3 regions of the Leuconostoc garlicum genome follow, and region 2 is predicted to be linked to each of the others. Evidence: riboswitches for the same ligand, from Rfam matches in the RefSeq annotation. Region 2 holds a riboswitch; each other region holds the start of a gene.

Region 1 (7,534 bases), 370 kb from region 2:
AACCAAAAGCGTAAGCCGCGTTCAATTTTTGTGGGAAAGTATTTTCATAACCGTCAATTGAGACCATGGCGTCACGAGGTAGTGAGATCAGGGTTGTTTGTTCAGTTTTAGGGTTAATAAGCAATAGCATCATGGAATCAGTACGACCACGATAAGTGCGACCTAACTCACCGGTATCCGTGCCATACAATAAAACTGAAATGGGTCGACCGCTTTTAATCACTTCGGATACATCACGGGATTTGGTGAGGCCGGCACCAGCATATGATTTGTCGATAACACCTTTTGTGTTGTGAATGGTTAACCAAGCAAAACAGCCGATTACAAACACAAGCATGGCAATACCAATAAAAATCAGGTTACGTAGCTTGTGCTTTGGCACTTGATGTCGGTGCGCGCGTGAATCTGGTTGAGGCTCCATACGAATTAATCTCCTAAAATGTTGCTAGATTAGCCTATCATTTTAGCCTAATGATAGGGGATCACAATTATAACCATCATAACACGTGAATATAAAGACAAAGTTAAAAAAGCGCCAAATTATGAAATTCAACTAATGATATTGGCGATAATGGTACAATGATTATGAGCAACAGACAAGGGAGTTCAATGCATGTTAATTCAACCCGATAAATTAAGAAAATGCCTGATGTTTATTTTTGGTGGTTTGTTTTTGATTTTGGCCATTCAGGTACGGTTTAATTTGCTGTTTATACATGTTATGAATGATGGGACAGAATTAGCAGTACATAATTTTATACCGCAGTTTGTACAACAAGGGATTGGTTTTGCTGGTTTATTGACGCATTACTGGTTGGCAATTTTAGGGATTATCGGTCTATCTGGGTTGTTCTACTTGGTCAATTATAAAATTGCCATGGGTTGGTTGATTGCCACGCAGATCTTAGGGTTGCTGGTGGTTGAATTATTATCGACGGTGTTAACCACTTATTGGGACAAGGGTTTCAAAAAGGGATCAATGATGCCAGATCTCTTGTTAGTTTGGTGGTTTCAGATTCTGGCGGTTATTGCCGTTATTATTGTGCCAAGATTAACAGCTAACTGGCAATGGCAGTGGGGAATTCAACTGCTGGTTGTGTTTGGCTGGTGTCTGATGGCGTTAGCGCGCATGCAGCAAAATGGCATGCCGCTATCGAGTGAGCTTGGGGCACTATGTTTTGGCTATTTTTGGTGGCAATTGAGCGAACAGCAGTATCGTCGGCATGCAAAACATTGGCGTCATGTATTAGAAATTGACACCTTAATTTAAAGATGATATGATATTCAAGTTATCAAAGAGGTTGCAACCAACATGAGTAACGTAAATGAGTTCGCCAAGAACAGTGATTTTACGCGAAAGGGGCGGTTGCCGAAATTTCTCGCAAGGCAGCGGGGAATTGGGCTAACAACGAATAGTTGTTAGACTGTCACGGCGACGTGGTGTGCTTTGAAAAGTTACGATAAAATAACTTTTTAGACCTCTTTCTATTTACAAGAAAGGGGCTTTTTATTTGCCCCGATTAGGGAGAATGTTAATGGCAGAACATAATGGTGAGATGAAACGTAATCTCAAGACACGTCATGTGTCAATGATTGCTTTAGGTGGTTCAATTGGAACAGGTTTGTTTGTGGCTTCTGGTGCGACGGTTGCCCAAGCTGGTCCTTCAGGGGCGGTTGTTGCCTATTTGGCAATTGGTGTCATGGTCTATTTCTTGATGACCAGTTTAGGTGAAATGGCAACTTATTCACCAACATCAGGTTCTTTTTCTGATTATGCCGGTCGCTATGTTGATCCCGCACTGGGTTTTGCGATGGGTTGGAATTACTGGTTTAACTGGGCGATCACATTGGCCGTCGATATTGTGGCTGTTGGTTTGGTGTCAAACTTTTGGTTCCCTAATACGCCATCGTGGATTTTTTCAGCGGTGGCTATGGTGTTCATTTTCTTGATTAACCTCTTTTCCGTGGGAGCCTTTGGCGAAACCGAATTTTGGCTGTCAATGATAAAGGTCATCACGATTATTGCCTTTTTGATTGTGGGTGTCGCTACGATTTTTGGGGTTATCCATTCAGATATTAACGTGATGAAAAACCTATCCGTTGGGAACCATGGTTTTGTCGGTGGTCCGCAAGCTATTTTGTCAGTCTTTGTTGTGGCTGGCTTCTCGTTCCAAGGTACTGAGTTAATTGGGATTACTGCTGGTGAAGCTAAAGATCCGGAAAAGTCTGTGCCTAAGGCGATCAATCAAGTTTTCTGGCGCATTTTACTTTTCTATATTATGGCCATTTTCGTCATTTCGGCTTTGGTTTACTACCGTGATCCGAGCTTGTTGAGTGCATCAACTAAGAATGTTGCCGAATCACCGTTTACAATTGTCTTTAAGAATGCTGGGATTGCCTTTGCTGCCAGTTTGATGAACGCGGTTATCTTGACATCAATTGTGTCATCAGCTAATTCAGGTTCTTATGCCTCAACCCGTATGTTATATGCCATGGCACGTAAGGGTGAAGCACCAAAGATTTTTGCAAAATTGTCAACCCGTGGCGTACCAGTAGCGGCCCTCTTCTTGACGACTGCAATTGGTTTATTGGCCTTTATTTCAAACACGAAGGGTGGGTCAGTGGCTTATACTTGGCTTGTGAATGCTTCTGGTTTGACCGGATTCATCGCTTGGGTTGGGATTGCGCTGTCGCATTACCGTTTCCGTCGTGCCTACGTTGCGCAGGGAAAAGATTTAAATGCATTGAAATATAAAGCAAAATGGTTCCCATTTGGTCCATTGTTTGCGCTAGTGATTTCAATTGGGGTGATTATTGGTCAGGATCCGGCAAGTTTTTCACAGTTTAATCTAGAGAAGCTTGCGGTGACTTACTTATCAGTGCCACTCTTCGTGGTATTATACGTTGGCTACAAAATTCGTCACAAAACTCACATCGTTAAATTGGAAGATGTTGATTTGACACAACAGAAATGAAAATAACAAGATGCCGCGTATTGAACCGGTGTCTTGTTTTTTATTGCAAGTGGTTACTGTGACAAAAGTATCGCGCATATTGTTATAATTGATTACAATAATATGATCAAAAAAAGGGGGGCAACATGAATCCAATCGTTATGCTGAGTCTCAATGTATTGGCCATGTATTTTGTATTTTGGACAATTAAGCCAATTAATTTCGCCAAGTTTATGCCATATACGCCGAAACAAGCCGGCTTTTTAAAGATTATTTTGGCGATTGCTTTAGGCTATTTGGTGGCGAGTTTCTTTATTTCTATTACGAATTGGATCCTTGTCCTACCAGCGACGGTATTTGGAAAGTAGCTCAAAAACGATTGGCAACTGTGGTATAATTGACTAGATTATGTAGACAATTCGGCGTTATACGCCCGTTTATAAAAATAAAAAAACTGGAGACAAAACATGGCAAAAGATATCGGCATTGACTTGGGAACAGCCAATGTTCTCATTTATGTAGAAGGTAAGGGTATCGTTTTGAACGAACCTTCTGTTGTAGCAGTTGATGACAAAACAGATCGTGTATTAGCAGTCGGTTCTGAAGCTTACCGGATGGTTGGTCGGACACCTGGCAATATTCGGGCTGTCCGTCCCTTGAAAGATGGGGTTATTTCAGACTTTGACGTCACCGAAGCCATGTTGACGTACTTTGTCAATAAGTTGAATGTTAAGGGCTTCATGTCAAAGCCTAACATTATGATTTGTGCCCCAACAAACATCACTGAAATCGAACGCAAGGCGATCATTCAAGCCGCGGAAAAAGCAGGTGGTGCCAAGGTTTATCTGGAATATGAACCAAAGGTTGCCGCTGTCGGTGCCGGATTGGATATCTTTAAGCCAGTTGGATCAATGGTGATTGACATGGGTGGTGGGACATCAGATATTGCGGTGCTATCACTTGGCGATATCGTAGTGTCTGAATCAATTCGCGTGGCCGGTGACAAAATGAACTTTGACATTGTGGGCTACCTTAAGCGCCGTCACAACTTGATCGTCGGTGAACGTACAGCAGAAACAATCAAAATTCAAATTGGTTCAGCCTTGCCAGTTGATGAACCATTGACAATGGAAGTGCGTGGTCGTGATAATTTTGAAGGGATGCCAAAAACGATTACGATTAACTCAAACGAAGTCGAAGAAGCACTCCATGACACGTTGCAACAAATTGTTCGTGCCACGCACTCTGTTTTGGCTAAGCTACCACCGGAATTAGCGGCTGATATTATTGATCGTGGTATCATGCTCACGGGTGGTGGGGCTTTGCTACATGGCATGGACCAATTGTTGTCTGACGCATTAGAAGTACCAGTTGTTGTGTCTGATTCACCACTAGATAATGTGGCTAAAGGTGCTGGGGCATTACTTGAACACATGAAATCAGGGCGTAAAGGATTGTAATATGCGGAAGAAAAATCAAAATTTTGGTGTTGAGCTTGTGGTTGTCGAAAACCAAACACAAGTCTTGATTGATAAGAAACAGATTGGTTACGTTGCACCTGCAGATCGTGGTTTTGTTGGTTATTTTGGGCAGCAAGCAGTGATTAACCAAGCGAAAACACAAGACGAAGCAATTGAAGCTATTTTAGCAAGTTTTAACTTATATCAATAAAATAATCAGAAAAACCCTTATCATGAACATGATAAGGGTTTGTACATAAAACGAGGTAACATCAACATGCAACGACCTTCACGACAAATGAGTAATCGTACGTCCGGTTCAGAATTGGATTGGGGCATTATTTTAATTCTTTTGCTATTTATGATTATTGGTCTGAGTTCGATTTTCGAAGCAGCACTCAACTCACAGTATGGCACGATGCAATCGGCTTTGCGGGCGACAATTGTGCAGGGTGTGTTTTGGATTTTAGGGGCAATTATCATTGCTTTCTTGTTGCGATTTGATGCCTCTCAACTCTGGCGATTAGCGCCAGTGGCCTACAGCTTAGGCATATTTTTGCTAGTAGCCGTTTTGATCTTTTATAACCGGGGGATGGCGGCAGCGACCGGTGCTAAATCCTGGTTTGTTTTCGGGCCAGTTTCTTTCCAACCGTCCGAAGTGGTGAAGCCAGCGTTTATCCTGATGTTAAGTCGGGTGGTGGCCCAACACAATCGCCAATATGAGCATCATGATGTGCATTCGGATTGGTTATTGTTAGGTAAGATGGCGTTATGCTTCTTACCAATCGCTGTTTTGATTGCGATGCAAAATGACTTGGGCACATTGCTCGTGTTTATGGCAATCTTTGGTGGTGTTGCCCTTGTATCAGGGGTGACTTGGCGTATTCTGGGTCCCGTCATTGCAGCAGTAGCGGCAATTGGGATTACATTATTGGCATTAGTAACATCAGCAACCGGGAAACAAATTTTGGATGCTTTGGGCTTCAAATTGTACCAGTTTGACCGTATCCAAACTTGGCTACATCCGGATCAAGATACCTCATCATCAGGTTATCAAACGTATCAAAGTTTGAAGGCCATTGGTTCTGGTCAACTAGCTGGACAAGGCTTTGGCCATTTGAAGGTCTATGTGCCGGTGCGTGAGTCCGACATGATTTTCTCAGTAATTGGTGAAAGTTTTGGCTTCATTGGTGGCGCCTTGCTCATCGCGCTATACTTTATTTTGATTTATCGCCTCATTGCGGCCACATTTAAAGCACAAAATGCTTTTTATGCGTATATTGCTACTGGTGTGGTGATGATGTTATTGTTCCACGTATTTGAAAATATTGGGATGAATATTGGTTTGCTACCATTAACTGGTATTCCATTACCCTTTATTTCCCAAGGTGGGTCATCGCTACTAGGTAACTTAATTGGGATTGGCCTGATTTTAAGTATCGGTTATCAACAGCAGAACGCGACCTTTAAAGAGTCGACAGGGTTTTCAATGTAATGATGACATTAAGCGAACTACAAACACAATTTATTGCTTTAAAAAATAAAACGCGTGAAGGTGAGATTTTTCAATCACTAGGGGAGACAATGGCTGAAATACTGGCCGAGTTGTCACCACAACCCATCACTGCGGTGGCGTTACCAGTGGATGGTGAACAGGCATTGATTGCGATGCGAGCGTATAGCCAACAACTGGAGGCGGCTGCGCAAGCGCATGGCGGAGAGACGCAGTTGCTGCCAGTCCCAGATGAGACACTACGTCTGGCAGTGGCACAGCTGGCCAATCCATTGCCCAAGTATCGTGACACTGGGGCGTTTTTTTTCCTGAGTGATATCATTCAAAATCAATTGTTGTCTGAGTCACAAATGCGGTGGTTAATCACTGATTTGGTGTCTGATGAGCAATTATTTGCTCACATTTTTGAAGTGAACAATGCGGCGATTTATCGACGATCGTTCAGTGTGTTGCTAGTGTCACTTTTGTTATTTACGCAGCGAACAAAAACGGCCTTTATGTCTGATGACTTATTGGATTATGTGATTAATCGGGTGGCTTTATATGCGGCACTAGAGCGTGATGCGCGCGGGTTCATCGGCACCAATGGCTGGGCGCACGCGTTTACACACATTGGCAACGCGGTTAATGAAATCATGTTGATGCCAAAGCTCATGCGGGCTGACAAATTATTTTTGATGGCCAGTATGTTAGCGGGCTATCGCGAGCTACACCAACCCTTAGTGATGGGAGAAACCGACCGTATTGCTGAGGTCGCCTTGCGAGCAGCGCAAACACATGCGATTTACGAAGATTATCTGCTGTTAACCTTGAAGTTATGGCGGAAAGATTTGGTGACGCGGCAAGCGCCACAATCAGAAGGGCGGTGGCATCAACTGTATAACCGAACACGTTTCTTTCACGCGATTTTATTGACAGATCGGCAGGCTGTTCCTGATGCGATATATCACTACGTCGAACAGACAAAAGATTACTTGACATAAAATATACCTTGCATAATATTACCTCATATTGATATAATAAAAATCGGAGTAAAATACAATGACAAAAAAACACGTTGCCCTATTATTTGGTGGAAACTCTTCTGAACATGATGTGTCAAAGCGTTCCGCCCAAAACTACTATCAAGCGATTGAAGCGAGTGGCAAGTACGATATTACCGTATTTGCCATTGCGCAAAATGGCTATTTCCTAGATCCTGAAAGCTCAAAACGCGTGTTGGCCTTAGAAGATGAACAGCCAATTGTTGATGCTTTCATGGCTAAAGTTGATACGAAGGATCCGTTGGCGCGCATTAGTGCTTTGCGTGAAGCAGGAGATTTTGATATTTTCTTCCCAGTCGTGCATGGTAATCTTGGCGAAGATGGCACACTACAAGGCCTCTTTCGACTTTTGAATAAGCCATTTGTTGGTGCGCCACTGCGTGGTCATGCGGTCAGCTTTGATAAGGCTATGACGAAAGAATTGCTAACGGTTAACAATATCCGCAATACCAATTACGTCGTTTTGGATGAAAAAACAGCGCAAGATTGGACTTGGGATAAAGTTGTCGCAACATTTGGTGATGTTGTGTTCGTGAAGGCGGCAAACCAAGGGTCATCAGTCGG
Region 2 (7,534 bases):
TCAACTGGTAAATAACTGCCACTTTCTAGTTCAACCGCAATCTCTAAATCATTGGCCAAGGCAACACCATCAATAATTTGACGAATACGACGAATCATGATGTCAAGGCCCGCTTGCGTCATACTCCGGACAGTTCCTTCAAAATGCACAGCATCGGGAATCACATTATTAGCAATCCCACCATTAATCACCCCAATGCTCACCACCCCACCTTGCATGGGATCAACCGAACGCGACACCACCGTTTGCAGTTGCAAAATTAATTCTGCAGCAGCGACAATCGGGTCTTTGACCAAATGGGGGTAAGCCGCATGGCCACCTTGACCATGAATCGTAACCTTCAGTTCAGCCGTTCCGGCAAACAAAGTCCCTGGCCGTGTGCTCAACACCCCTGCTGGTAAATCAGGCTGATCATGGATCCCATAAAATTCATCTGGTCGCCACTCGCCTGTAAATAACCCGAGATCATAAGCTAATTTTCCACCACTCATCGCTTCTTCAGCCGGTTGAAAGAAGACAATCAAATTATCTTTGGGCTGATGCTGACTGAAATATTGCACAATAGCTAAGGCAATACTCATATGCACATCGTGCCCACACGCATGCATTTTACCCGGATGCATTGACGCAAATGGTAGCTCTGTTGCTTCTGTCACTGGCAACGCATCAATATCTGCCCGATAACCAATTGTTCGCTGTGGGGCCGTTCCTTGTATACGCACCAAAATAGCCGTTGGTAAGGCATCAACCGTTCGAATGGTCATTGTGTCATTTTGCCAAGATTTGAGTTGCTTTAACAAATAATCATGCGTTTTGTATTCTGCCAAGGCCAATTCGGGAATTGCATGTAAGTCGCGTCGATAGGTCCGTATGGCCGATGAAATGTCTGCTGTGTCCTGCATTATAGTCCTCTCAAAGCATCAATTAAAGCTGTTTTCTGTTGGGTTTGGGCATCAATTTTTTTGATTACTTTCGCCGGTACACCAGCCACTACAGTATTAGCTGGCACATCTTTGGTCACAATGGCGCCAGCCGCAACCACGGCACCGTCACCAATCTGAACCCCTTCAATGACAACGGCGTTTGCCCCGACCAATACGTTGTCGCCAACACGGACAGGTTCTGCTGAAGCGGGTTCAATCACCCCAGCTAGGACGGCGCCAGCGCCAATGTGTGAGTTCTTACCCACAATCGCACGACCGCCTAAGATGGCACCCATGTCAATCATCGTGCCGGCCCCAATTTCTGCACCAATGTTGATGACTGCGCCTAACATAATGACGGCATTATCCCCAATTGTGACCTGATCTCGAATAATTGCCCCTGGCTCAATACGGGCATTCACAGCCTTTTTGTCGAGCAATGGGACAGCTGAATGCCGTGCATCATTTTCAATATAAACATTTTCAGCTGGTAAATTAGCAATCAGTGGCGCAATATCAGCCCAATCGCCGATCAGTTGTCCAAATGACACCCCGCCAAATTGTTGCACCGTTACCGGAATTTCACCGGCTAAGACCCCTTTATAAGTCACCTTCACCGGCGTGACTTTTTTGGCATTGGCGATGAAATCAATCAATTCTTGGGCTGCATTTTCTGTCGTTGTCATGTTTTTATCCTCTTTTGATTATTCTGGTGTGTTGGCAAGGTCGTAGTCACGATCTAACGCGACAATATCAGCATAAGTTTCCCGTGCCACAACCAATTGATGTGCGCCATTTTCCACGAAAACTACTGCTGGTCGTGGATTGCGGTTGTAATTGGAAGCCATGGCATAACCATAGGCGCCAGTTGCTTGAACGGCTAAGATGTCGCCAGGTTTGGTTTGCGGTAGCGCTTGCTCCCAAACTAAAACATCCCCTGATTCGCAATATTTACCAGCAACCCGCACAACTTCAGTCGTTGGCGCATTGGGATCATTGGCTAACACCGCATCGTAGTTCGCTTGGTAAAGGGCTGGTCGAATATTATCCCCCATGCCTCCGTCAACGGCAAGATACTGGCGTAAATCCGGAATATTCTTGCGTGACCCAATTGTATAAAGTGTTTGCCCGGCTGGCCCAACAATCGAACGCCCTGGCTCAATCCAAATTTCCGGCATTGGCCAGGCAAATGCTTCAGCTTTTGCTTTCAGCGTGGCAATGATTGCTGCAGCATAGTCACTTTCAGGCAATGGCGTATCATCATCGGTATACCGAATCCCAAAACCACCACCAACGTTAATAACGGCTGGCGTCCAACCCCAACTATGAGCTGTATCGGCAAGTAAAGCTGCGTTCTTTTCAAAGCCCGTGACATCAAAAATCTGTGACCCGATGTGTGCATGTAAGCCACGTAAAACAAGGTTTGTATCCAACCGTGCAATCTCGTAAGCACGTTTTGCTTGACCAGTTAATAAATCAAAGCCAAATTTAGAATCTTGCTGACCAGTACTAATAAATTCATGGGTATGTGCTGAAATGCCTGGCGAAATACGCAGTAAAATAGCTTGTTGTACTTGGTGCGCAGCAGCAATTTCTGATAACCATTGCAATTCTAAGAAATTGTCAACAATAATCGTGCCCACGCCAGCACGCACCGCCATGCTTAGCTCATCCCAACTCTTATTATTGCCATTAAAGCTCAAATGTGCTGCTGGAAAACCTGCTGCCAGAGCCGTGTATAATTCACCACCCGAGACAATATCTGCGTGGATACCCTCTTGCTGGGCAACTTGATAAATGGCCTTCGTTGAAAATGCCTTTGAGGCATAACTCACAACATAAGGGACAGCTTCGCGCTCAAAAATTGCTTTAAACGCACGCATCGTTTGACGGATTTTAGAGACGTCGTAAACATATAACGGTGTGCCATAAGTGTCGGCCAATGTGACGGCATCAACACCGTCAATGGTCAAATGTGCTTGTGCGTTTGTTGAATAATTCATATACCTTCTCCACCTTAACGATGCCCTAATTGATAACATAAAAAGCCTTCTGTTCGAGACATGGTCACGGACAAAAGGCTTCTAAAGCTTGCATTTTTGACAGTTTCCATAGCTCACCGTTATTTCTAACGACAGTCTAATAGTTCTTAACCATTAGCCCAACAAACCAACTTTGTAGTGTTCGTTCATTTCGGCGATTTCCCCTTTGACTTACCCTCCCAATTGCTACAACAATTCAGATAAGCGACTCCTGTCAATCGCAACCTCTATGTGAAATTAAATTTTATGTTGTTATTATAATAGCTTACGCATTTAAAAATGTCAAATTTTTAATTTAATATGGCGTGTCAATGAAAGTTAATCCTAATTCTTTGCCATATTTTTGGATTGTTGCTTCTGATAAATTCATTTCAAAAGCTAAATCAATATAACTTGTCATCCCGGCGTTAAACAAGGCGAGTACTTTAGCCTTACGTTCATCTTTACCGATTGCTGCCTCTGTGCCAAGCGCTTGTACGCCACGGCCAACGAGCGCTTGACTCATTTCACTTTTAGGCTTGTGGTCACGTTGATCGCGTTCACGATAAGCTTGCGCAGCAGCTTTGATGTCTAGTTGTTCGACTGTGACATCCGTTGTGATGTCACTGGCTTTTTTAAATTGGTAATTCAAGATCATTCCTCACACTTGGGCACGTTGTATTATCGCTTGCCCATCAACGGGGGCAAAAACGCCATTCTCATAAACGGTTGTCAAGAGATCTTCTCCTGGTTCGCTTTGTGATACTGTGACAATTTGGCCATCTCGGCGAATCACTTTAAGTAGTCCAGCTTTTGACGCTTTTGTGGCATCCGTTTTAGGCTTCTTTTGAATGTTGATGTGCTCACCAGTGGCGGTCTCCGCATAGGCTGCTTTGATAGCAAAGCGTGCGGTGTCTCGGGTAAAGCCTTCTTGTAACAAACCACCACCAGAGCCAACCACCAAGTTATCCGCTGACCAACCAGCGGCCATCAAAGCTTCATAAAGGGCAATAATTGTGTCTGCTTTCATGCCATCGCCTTGAATAATGCCGACATTATGTTGCAAAACGCGATAACCCTTGTCATTTGTCGTCGTCCCAAAAATTTCAGCAAGCAGGTCGAGTACTTGCAAATCAATGGTTAGTGGATCTCCAGAATCTGGTCTGAGAACAATTCGGCCTTCACGTGCCATAATCCGTGCTTTAATTTCCGGTGACCCAATCACATTTTTCACAAAATTGAGCGCATCGTATGAATCGATGACAATGGATAAAATAGCATCATCCGGTGCCCGATCCAATTGCGCATGGACATAGGCGAATTCACCGGCGTCAGCACCATATGACGTCGCCACCGAATGTTCCGTTGCCCAGACAGACAAAGCCCGTCCAGGCACGCCATAAACTAAGTCAAAATACGCCGAAGCTGCCATGTTATCAGAGCCACGGAAGTGCAATAAATGGGCAGCACCACCTCGTTTAGCAGATTCTAATGACGTCGCGCCACGCAACCCAAAATCATTAACTGCCAGCGACACATTGGCTGGCGTACCCGATTGTTCAAATAATGGCGTTAACCGTTGCCGAATGACCATTGAATTCGTGGCAATGGTTGTTGGATACCACACATGCATCAAAACGTCTTCTAACGCGTTCAAACTAGTGGCAAACCAATCAGCCGTTGACTCAATCGTAAAGAGCGCATTGCCCACTGGCACTGTCATACCTTCAGGTAATGCTTTAATTTTAACGGGGAAATAACCCAGATCACGGACTTTTTCCCAAACTGAGCGATTAAAAAAGGCTGCTGTGCCAAACGTGAGTTCACTCACACGAGCCGCTTCATCGATCATCTCATCCGTGATGGGTTGGCGGAAATAGGCGTCTAAAATCATTTGCAAGCCAAACCAACTCACCTGTTCATATTGGCCGCCAACGCGCGCTTCGCCATAAGAATATAATTTTGTTAACTGGGCAGGATACTGTAAATGATGGGTTAATTTATAGGCATCCGTTGCCAAAATGACATTTTCCGTCATGCTTTTATCTCCGGTAAGTCTGTTGCGATTAACTCACGGGTAACATCGTGGTAATCGTCCCCATGTAGCCGTAACAAGCGCCAATCATAGACTTTATCATCATCAAATTCATCAATATAAGGTTCAAATTCGCCTTCCGTTTGCAAAATCAAATATCCTGCAAAGGCAGCGACAAATTCGTCATCAGAAACCACCACACGGGTAAGTTTGCCGTTATGGAAGAAACCAACCACAAGTTGATCGCCTTGCCACTGACCTTCCACAGCCCACTTTAACGTGATCCAATCTGACATTGTCAAACCAAGATTCAACAAGTAATCAATCGACAAACGAATGTGAATCGGATGTGATTTGGTTTGGGCTTCAATGCCTTGGGCATCGAGTTGACTTGAAAAAATACCGACTAAAGCTTCCAGTTCCGCAATCGTTGGCAAACTGGCATCATCTTGCCATTCTTTGACCAAATCAGCGTTAACATCCAAGGCGTCCGCAATTTCTTGTGTGGTAATGTGTGTTAATTGTTGTAATTTTTCAATATTATTCATTTTTATGATACAGCGTTGCGACACGAACGTTTGCCCGTTGGGTCACAACTTTCCCCAATCTTTATAGTCACTCCTTAAATTATAGCACTGATCACGATGTGCCTATAAAAAAAGTCACGATTGACAGGCATTGTCATCGTGACCCATGATTCTCCAAAAACCCAGCATGAATTACAAAATGTGGAAATTTGTGTGAAAGAAAGTAGTTTTAGACAGTCTTGCGACCGATCAACAGGCGTAATTCATGTTGGGTCAACGCACCATGCGCTGTATCTAAAATTTATCACATTTATTGTATTTTTGTCACAAAATTGTCTAAAAAACACCTCACCCTATGCTAGAAAAACAGCACCATAATAGGCATTATCATCCCTAATTCACCCGAGCTAAAGCCAGTTGACGGCTGATCAAATACGGTAGTATAATGGCTTGTTGTAGCGTTATAAGCGCATCTTCAGGTTATGTTATCGCAACATAACCTGAATAATTTTCGATGAATTGCTTAACGTTTAACAATAGCCTATCATCATGTGCTGAGCAACCACATTAAAAGGCTTTGGGAGTGAGAATATGAGAGGAATGTTATCTTTACTTTGGATCATAACCTTGATCGCATTGGTGGCATTTTTTGTTCTATTGATCATTTTTGTGATCGACAAAGTTAAACAGCGTGACAGTAGCGTCAGCGGACGCGTATTGATCACAACACTTGTGATGAGTCTGATACTTTTAGTGACCTCATGTGGGGCCGATGTTGGGGCCGATGTTGGGGCCGAGATGGCCCGGGGCTTATCCTCAAATGTCGCAAAGTCTGACAACTTAGCTATCACATCTGATGATGACAGTAGCACTAATCAAGACTCTGAAATTGATGTCGATGTGGAACCTGATGATAATATTCATACGATAACTGAGGTGTCACCTAACATTAGCAATAATGAACCCATTGCCTATCACACAGACATCACGTATGAGCAAGTTGCCCACGCCCCAGCTAATTTTGCTGGCGAAAAAATGCAATTTAGCGGTAAAGTGGTCAAAATTGTGCCAACTGATGGTGATGATAAAGTTCGGCTTGCAGTCAATGACAACCCCAACAACCTATTGATTGTTGACGTGGATCAAGATTTGCTGAGCGGTTCAAACCTATCAGAAGGTCAACAAGTGACTTTTTCCGGTGTGATTGAAGGGATCGAAGCCTATCAAACAGATCAAGGCGATAAAGTAACCGCCCCGTCGATGGACGCTAAAATCATTAATTCCCAAACAAGTAACTAAACACACGCATGCCCGTTTGGGCGTACATAGCTAACTCACGTCTCAGTGTCACTGCAATAAAAAAAGCCACCTGGCGGCAGCTTTACTTGTTGTCATTTTCTTTTGCAATTTGCTTAGCGCGGTGGTTAATCACCATTGAACGGATAATACTGATAATTGTTGGCAAGATTGTCACAAAGGCAATACCAATAATGATGATTGAGAAGTTGTCCTTCACAAATGGAATATTACCAAATAGGTACCCTGCACCTGTGGCAATGAAACTCCATGAAAAGGCCGCAATCAATGTATTTCTGAAGAAATGGCTGAATGGGAATTGACTAATACCGGCCACCAATGGCACAAACGTCCGGACAATTGGCATATAACGACCAATAATAATGGCCATCGCCCCATGCTTTTCAAAGAAGCCTTCGGCTTCACGAATATGTTCTTCTTTGATAAAGCGGCGCATGAACGGATGCTGAAGTAACTTAGCCCCACCCGTTCGACTAATCCAAAAGTTCAAGGTGTCGCCAGCAACTGCGGCAACGAAGAACAATACCATAAACACCCAGTGATTAAGACCAGCTGCAATTCCCGCTGGCGTTGCAGCAACGGCTCCGGCAGCAAATAGTAAAGAATCACCTGGCAAAAACGGCATAATGATAGCGCCTGTTTCAACAAAAATAATAGTAAACAAAATAAGATAAGTCCATGGTCCAAATTGCGTAACCAAACTGGCAATAT
Region 3 (7,534 bases), 450 kb from region 2:
TCATCCCAACCTAATTGGCCTGCCCCAGAGGCAGCTTGATACGTTGACACAATCACCCGCTCTAGACCATAGGCTTGGCGAATGGGTTCCAAGGCCACTACCATTTGAATGGTTGAGCAATTTGGATTGGCAATAATGCCTTGATGCGTTTGCAAAGCGGCTTCATTGACTTCTGGTACCACCAGCGGCACGTCATCATGCATGCGCCAATAACTTGAATTATCGACAACAACGGCACCGCGCTTAACTGCCTCAGGCGCAAAGCGCTTTGAAACTGAGCCGCCGCCTGATGCTAAGACCAAATCAACACCGTCAAAACTTTCTGGCGTGGCTTCTTCAACCGTCACTGGTTCGCCTTTAAACATTAAAGTCGTGCCAGCCGAACGTGCTGAAGCCAATAACTTAATTTGACCAACCGGAATCGTTGATTGTTCCAATTGTGATAGCAAACGTGTGCCAACTGCGCCAGTGGCGCCCAAAATTGCCACATGATAAGTTTTTTCTGTCATTTTGTTCTCCTCAATGTTAAGTTTGTTACGCTGTGTGTCCTAATCGACAAGTACGCGGTGCAAGCGATCTTGCATCCCAGTCATGATTTCCCAAGGGGCCAAGCCCGCGTGTTGGGCGACATCTTCCAAAGTATTTTCTAACCCACCATCACGACCAATGAGGGTCACTTTTGTTCCCACAGGATATTCTCGTGGTAAGCGAATCATCATTTGATCCATGGCGATTTGACCAACAATGGGTGCGTATTGCCCATCAACAATCACGTTAAAGCCGGTGAGCTTACGCAACCACCCGTCGCCATAGCCAATTGGCACTGTGCCAATCCATTCGTCGCCCGTCGTGGTGTATTTGTGGGAATAACTAATGCCTTCACCCGCCGGCAGTTGCTTCACAAAGTTGATTTCACTACGCAAAGCCATGACTGGCTGCAACTCATGGCCATCGGCCAATTCGCCACGGGAAGGTTCCACGCCATACAGGACTGTCCCCACGCGAATGACGTCGTGTGGGACTTCGTCAGCGTGATACATGGCAGCCCCAGAGTTGGCGACGTGATAGTATTCTGGTTCCGGTAAGCCATCAGTTAGCGCATGCCAACGCGCCAGTTGCATCTCAAAATAATCAGTATTAGCCGAATCGGACTCGGCAAAATGCGTCGCTAAGCCAACATAGTCAAATAAATCATGATGTGCTTGGACATAAGCAATGGCTTCGGCCAGCGCTGCACGATCACGGAAACCAATTCGTCCCATTCCCGTATCAACCCCTAACGAGACATGCAAACGTTGTTCACCGGACAAATAAGTCGCCGCCTCTTTTAACCAATCAAGCGACACAACCGTAGCCATAATATGTTGGACAGCCATTAATTCCGCATATTCTGCTGGTGAAATCCCTAAAATTAAAATTGGTGCCGTCAATCGCTCATGGCGTAAGGCCAAAGCTTCATCAATAATGGCTACCGCTAAGCCGTAGACACCACCCGCGACAGCTGCTTTAGACGTTGGGATTAACCCCAAGCCGTAGGCATTAGATTTAACAGCCAAAAAGATTTTGTCTGCGCCTGATGTTTGCTTCACGACGGCGACATTATTTTTTAAAGCTTTTTGTGATATTTCAATTTGTGTTGGCCTTGTAATTGCCTCTACCATAGTCACACCTTTTTCTCATAAAATAAAAATCCGTGGCTGCTAGGGGGGCAGTCACGGATCGCAATAAAAAACGCTTATCTCCGTCATAGCACCCCGCATCCGCGACAGTCCATTGGCTCTTAACCAATGGCCCAGCTAACTGACATGATAGTGTCAGTGCTTCGGCCATATCCCCTTTTACTTGTTTCAGCGTATCTATCAATACTCCACAAGTGACTCTTGTCTACGGCAACCTCTATGATTTTCTCATTGTTTTTATTCTATTCTAATACTTTTATTTTGTCAAATGCATTTAAAATGACTGTTTTAACCACTGTCGGTCTCCAGTGGCCAGTCATCCTAGTTAAGCTCACCCAAGGACATTACTGGCAGTTCCGTACGTACACTGATTTGATTAGCCAATGTTGTCTTCCCACTACCCACAGGACCAATAATTCTAATTTTCATGCGCACACCGCAATGCCACCTGACAGAAGACATCTGAATCATCGTTGATTAGGATATGTTCCACACTCACTGACACAATGGTCGTCATGATTGTCAGTGGTGTTTGACCCAATGCTACGATTAACTGTTGCGCCTGCTCTGGTGTCACACCTTGTGCAATTGTCATGTGGGGTATATAGGGGATATCTTGTCGCAGATGGGCAGCAAATATTGGTGCCTGATATAACGCATCATGCATAGCCGTAATTATGGCAGCGCCTTGATCAATAACTAGCCAAACGTACCCATTGTCAGGCTCACCAGCAACTCGGTTCAATGTGATATCAAACGCCGAAAAACGCTGCATCACATCCGTGACAACCTGTATCACTGTATCGTCTGAACTGTCACTCTCAAAAGGAAAAACCAGTGAGATGTGTGGCGCAACATGCTGATACAGCGTATCATACCGTTGTCTCACGTCATGGACAAGGTCATGATTAATACGTGGTAATAATAAAATTGATCGCAATCCCATCACATTTCCCGTCCTGTTCGTTATGATGAACCATTCAACATTAAAAATTGACTTTGGTTACTTCGCCACTCAACAAAGCATGTGAACTACCACTATCATCAACTAGTAGTAATTCTCCACGTTGCCCAACCCCAACAATTTTACCAGTGATAACGGTTTGCCCAACTTGTACTGACACGTAACGGCCTGTTAAATAAGCATGTGCTTGATAATAGGCAAGATGTTGCCCTTGTTGATAACCCGCAAAGTCGGCTTGCAAGGCTGTGAAAATCTGACGGACCAACACATTTTTATCCACATCAACGTCAAGTGCCCCAATTTTATCCCGCAGTTCGGGTGGCACAACCGTGGCTAAAATATTCAAACCAACGCCAATACTGACTTGCGTGAGCTGACCTGCGGTCAGAATGCCCTCGGCAAGAATGCCGGCAATTTTGCGATCCTGATAATATAAATCATTCACCCACTTCATAGCTACTTGAATACCAGTCACTTCAAAAATGACCTGCGCAATCGTTGCGGCCACGCCAGTGGTCAATAGTCCGGCATCAAAATTACCAGTTGGCACGTCAAAAACAAACGTCATATACACACCGCTCCCTCGCGGTGAGAAGAATTGGCGCCCAAATTTCCCGTACCCAGCCGTTTGTTGATTGGCAACCACAGCAAAAGGCCGAGCCACGCCTGCGTTCAGCATGTCTCGACCTTTTATCATTGTTGACGCAACCACATCAAAAACTGTCATGTTTTTCGGCATGTTGTTTTGTGTCAGTAGTTGCACCATACTAATCTGTTTCTTTCTTATAGGATAGCGCCGCAACGTTTAATTCACGGTCACCAAAGCCCTTTGTAAAGCTCACTTCGTGGGAAACGATAATGACATTTCCTGGGAACTTATCAATCGCTGCCCGTAGGGCATTTTTCGTCCCTTCATCCAAATGGTTGGTTGGCTCATCTAAAATCAAGAAATTACTTGGTTTCATTTCCATAATGGCCAACTTCACTTTTGTCTGCTCACCACCAGAAAGTTGTTGCAGCGGCTTTTGCGCGTTTTCAGCGTTAATCCCTGCCGCAGCCAATCGTGTCCGCAACGCCTTTGGTTCTAGCGTTGGGAAACGATCTTGCATTTCTTGTAATGGCGTCTTTGTGTCATCATCCCATGCCAAGTCTTGGTCGAAGTAGTTAACGACGGCAGATGGTGAGAATTCAGCTGTCCCGTGTAAGGCAGGAATCACACCGAGAATTGACTTAATCAATGTCGACTTACCAGCCCCGTTGAACCCTTTAAAGACAATCTTTTGTCCCGTTGTCACTGAGAAAGTTACTGGCTCCAAGACTGGGGTCACGTAACCAACGGACAAATCATTAACTGTCAATGCGTTGGCAGATTGTGAGTTCACATAAGGGAAATTGAATTTTGCTTGTAATGTTTCTGACGGTGGATCAATCTTTTCCATGCGCGCCAGCATCTTTTCACGTGACTTCGCTTGCTTTGAAGTTGAGGCCCGCGCCTTGTTCTTGGCGATGAACTTTTGGGCTTTTTCAATTTCGCCCTGTTGCTTTTCATATTGACGCAACTGTTGTTCCGTACGCTCTTCTTTTTGACGCATCGCTTTCGTGAACGAGCCACGATATTTGGTAATCTTACCAAATGACACATCAATAATCGCGTTGGTCACTTTGTCCAAAAAGTCAAAGTCGTGGGAAATAATCAAAGCCGCGCCTTCATAGGTTTGCAAGAAATCTTGCAACCAGGCAATATGGGCAACGTCCAGATAGTTCGTCGGCTCATCCAAAATGATGACGTCATCATTTTCCAGCAACAACTTGGCCAAAATGACTTTGGCACGTTGACCACCGGACATTTGTTCCAATTCACGATCACGACCGATAGCTTCTAAGCCCAAACCGGAGATAACGCGTTCGATTTGCGTATCCACATCATAAAAACCGGCAGCATCCAGTTCTTCTTGCATGCGACCGGCGCGGTCCAACAACTTGTCGTTCATGGTTTCCGCGTACTCATTGTAGAGTGCGGTAATGCGGTCTTGCTTATCATATAAGTCTTGATAAGCAGTGTGCAAAAAATCAACCAAATTCATGCCGTCAGGAATTTCAGCATACTGGTCCAAATAGCCAATTCTTAGGCCTTTTTGCCAGTCGATTTTCCCAGACAAGGGTAATTCTTGTCCGGTAATAATCTTAATTAAGGTTGACTTGCCGGCACCATTTTGACCAACAATCCCCATGTGTTCGCCTTGTTGTAGTTCAAAGGCTGCGTCTTCATATAAAGTTTTTTCTGCGTAGGCCATTGTAAGGCCACTGACTTCTAATAATGCCATAAGTTTAAGTTTACCATACTTTAAATCAACATTGAGTAAATATGTGGTATTTTATCCCGCTGGTTGGATTCAATAGCCGATTTTGTTTGGGCAATGGTTTGGCGTGTAAAATTAGCCATTTCCTGCATGCCAATCATCTCATAGACTGAAACCACTGACATAATTTGTTCATACCCAGCCGTAACTTGGCCCTGCAACATCATCAGTAACCCTTCATCTAAGCGTAACCGCAACCGTTCACTCGTCCAATCAATCATAAATTCATCGGCTGCCTGAATGACTTGTGCTTCAAGGGCTAACATCTCAGCCGCCCCCGCTTGATCAACATACATGAGGCCGTTAAATGCCGTGTGAATAATATCGACTAACCGCTTTTTCTCAGATCTTAATGCCGTGTAGACCTGTGCCCGTTGAATTGCCAATCGTCCCAAGACGAGTAGATCATCCGGCTGCATGCCAATATAAAAAAGGGTAAATAAATCAAGTTCCAACCGTCCCCATGTTTCCGCCTTTTTTAAAAATTGTACGGCTGGTTTAACATGTTGCTGAACACCAGGATACTCATACATCTCCTTTTTGACCCCATCATCTTCGGCTGTCAGGCCGATTTTGATCATCAGACCAAAATCACGCATAAATCTGGCACTTAAACCACTACGACCACTTGTCAAATCACGGGTCGCCCGTGCAATCATCCGATCAAGTTGCTGACGTTCGCGTATTTTACCAGACTGCACCCCCATCTCTTGCAACAACGTGTACATATAATTATCCCCAGGTTCCCCACCGAGAAATAAGAATTCATCATGACTCACACCCATTTCAGCTAATAAGCGATCCAATCGGTCTGCTGATAGCCGTGATTGGCCCTTTTCAAATTTGCCAATCAGTGAGCGTGAGATGTTTTCTTGTTCTAAATCAACAATTTTTAACCCTTTGTCTTCACGTATTCTTTTAAATGTTGCCCCGTAATCCATTTGTCACCGCCAGAAAGTAGCATATATTCGCTTTTTGATTTGTTGTTCAGTTTACTGGATAAAATGAATTTACGCAATTCAAAGGAGCAAAACATATGACATTACTTAAAAACAATCGCGCTTTTCGCATCATGATCACCGCCCAACTATTTAATAATTTAGGCACTAGTCTGTTTAACATTGTTTTTCTCATGATCGCAGCGGCGCGCCCTCATGCCACTTTAGCAGTCACTGCTGTCGCGTTCATCACCTTTTTGCCAGATCTATTTGCCATTTTACTAGGCAATTTAGCCGACAAAACGCACGATCATTTGCGCGCTTGGTCAATCACCAGACGTACCCAAGCCACTATTTTTCTGGTGATGTCCGGCTTACTGTTTGCCTATGAAACCCGCACCGTGACCTTCATTGTGTTGCTGGGCTTAATTTTTATCAATGATATTTTAGGGCTTTATAGTAATTTATTGATGGCACCTATCTCACGCTATATTTTAGCTCAAAAGGACATGCAGACTGCCATGAGTCTCGAACAAGCCGTTAGTATTACCATGGCCATGGTTGGTGGTTTTTTCGGCGCTGGCTTGTTTAGCCTTTTACACAACAATGCGGCCGTCTTCAGTTTCATTAATGCTTTACTGTTTATCATCGCATGGCTCGTGATGACCACCCACCAGTCGTATTTTACCGATGCCCAGCAGCAAATTAGCCAAAATCTCGCCCATCATCCCCGAACCACACTGTTTTCTGATTTCAACATCACCTTTATTTCAGTCTACCGTGATCACCTCTTTTTCCAACTCATTGTACTTGCTGCCGCTGTTAACTTTGTTAGTACATCATTAGCCGGCCTGTTTAATTTGACTTTATTACAAATGCATCAGCTTATGATTGGTAATTTTGGCACTACTGTAGCCATATTTGGTGCTGTGGAAACCATCAGTATGTTACTAGGTTCCATTGTGGTACGTGATATTTTTCAGCATATGACCACCAAACAATTAATTGGGACAGCTTGCGGCCTATTACTATTACTAGGCTTGGTACCAAGTATTTGGCCAAATCGTCTTGTTTGGTTACTCCTAATCGCCGGTATCGGCTATGTTTCTGCTAAAATTAATCCACGGATTGGGGCTATTATGATGCAACGTGTCGCACCTGATCGTTTAGCCAGTGTTGGCGGTCTAATCAATACTTTAGTCCTCGCCACCGCACCATTGGGACAACTCTTATTTCTCAGCTTAGCCAATGTCATCACACCCAGTTTTGCTTGGCTGACCATGTCAACCTTGTTATTCATCATCATTGGCTATACGATTTACACCCGCCATCGTGACCTTGAACGAGTTGAAAATTAGTAAAATTCAGCTATACTTATTAATATGAAACCACGTAAATTAAACATTAAAACAATTCCAGCAACTAATACAAACCGTGCCTACCGTTTTTGGCGCGATGTTTTTGACTTGCCCCAATCAGGCCATCAATCCGGCCGTCATTTAACACTAGATGGCGAAGATATTGTGTTTGTCACGGGTGAGCCAACCGATCAACTCGAATTATTAGTCCGAGATCACCAAGTAGACTTGCAAA

The links. A riboswitch is a leader RNA that binds a small molecule or an ion and turns the genes downstream of it on or off. The one in region 2 is predicted to bind lysine.
Region 1: linked by a shared signal. The riboswitch ahead of A9176_RS01655 (amino acid permease) and the one ahead of lysA (diaminopimelate decarboxylase) in region 2 are both predicted to bind lysine.
Region 3: linked by a shared signal. The riboswitch ahead of alr (alanine racemase) and the one ahead of lysA (diaminopimelate decarboxylase) in region 2 are both predicted to bind lysine.

What each region holds. Positions count from the first base shown of each region.
Region 1 is NZ_CP016329.1:325,200-332,733, reverse strand. Features, by position in the region: gene A9176_RS01665 (LCP family protein) at 1-421, opposite strand, end outside; gene A9176_RS01660 (phospholipid phosphatase) at 614-1,270, shown strand; lysine riboswitch at 1,288-1,456, shown strand; gene A9176_RS01655 (amino acid permease) at 1,536-2,975, shown strand; gene A9176_RS01650 (DUF1146 domain-containing protein) at 3,101-3,322, shown strand; gene A9176_RS01645 (rod shape-determining protein) at 3,422-4,414, shown strand; gene A9176_RS01640 (DUF2969 family protein) at 4,416-4,625, shown strand; gene A9176_RS01635 (FtsW/RodA/SpoVE family cell cycle protein) at 4,692-5,909, shown strand; gene A9176_RS01630 (DUF2785 domain-containing protein) at 5,909-6,910, shown strand; gene A9176_RS01625 (D-alanine--D-alanine ligase family protein) at 6,969-7,534, shown strand, end outside.
Region 2 is NZ_CP016329.1:1,617,774-1,625,307, forward strand. Features, by position in the region: gene A9176_RS08180 (N-acetyldiaminopimelate deacetylase) at 1-902, opposite strand, end outside; gene dapD (2,3,4,5-tetrahydropyridine-2,6-dicarboxylate N-acetyltransferase) at 902-1,609, opposite strand; gene lysA (diaminopimelate decarboxylase) at 1,628-2,926, opposite strand; lysine riboswitch at 3,028-3,203, opposite strand; gene A9176_RS08195 (hypothetical protein) at 3,261-3,602, opposite strand; gene A9176_RS08200 (nicotinate phosphoribosyltransferase) at 3,606-4,982, opposite strand; gene A9176_RS08205 (transcriptional regulator) at 4,979-5,527, opposite strand; gene A9176_RS08210 (hypothetical protein) at 6,242-6,805, shown strand; gene A9176_RS08215 (VTT domain-containing protein) at 6,888-7,534, opposite strand, start outside.
Region 3 is NZ_CP016329.1:402,579-410,112, forward strand. Features, by position in the region: gene A9176_RS02010 (aspartate-semialdehyde dehydrogenase) at 1-509, opposite strand, end outside; gene alr (alanine racemase) at 549-1,661, opposite strand; lysine riboswitch at 1,740-1,907, opposite strand; gene A9176_RS02020 (2'-5' RNA ligase family protein) at 2,098-2,625, opposite strand; gene A9176_RS02025 (biotin--[acetyl-CoA-carboxylase] ligase) at 2,666-3,409, opposite strand; gene A9176_RS02030 (ABC-F family ATP-binding cassette domain-containing protein) at 3,411-4,967, opposite strand; gene A9176_RS02035 (Rgg/GadR/MutR family transcriptional regulator) at 4,988-5,944, opposite strand; gene A9176_RS02040 (MFS transporter permease) at 6,040-7,299, shown strand; gene A9176_RS02045 (lactoylglutathione lyase) at 7,324-7,534, shown strand, end outside.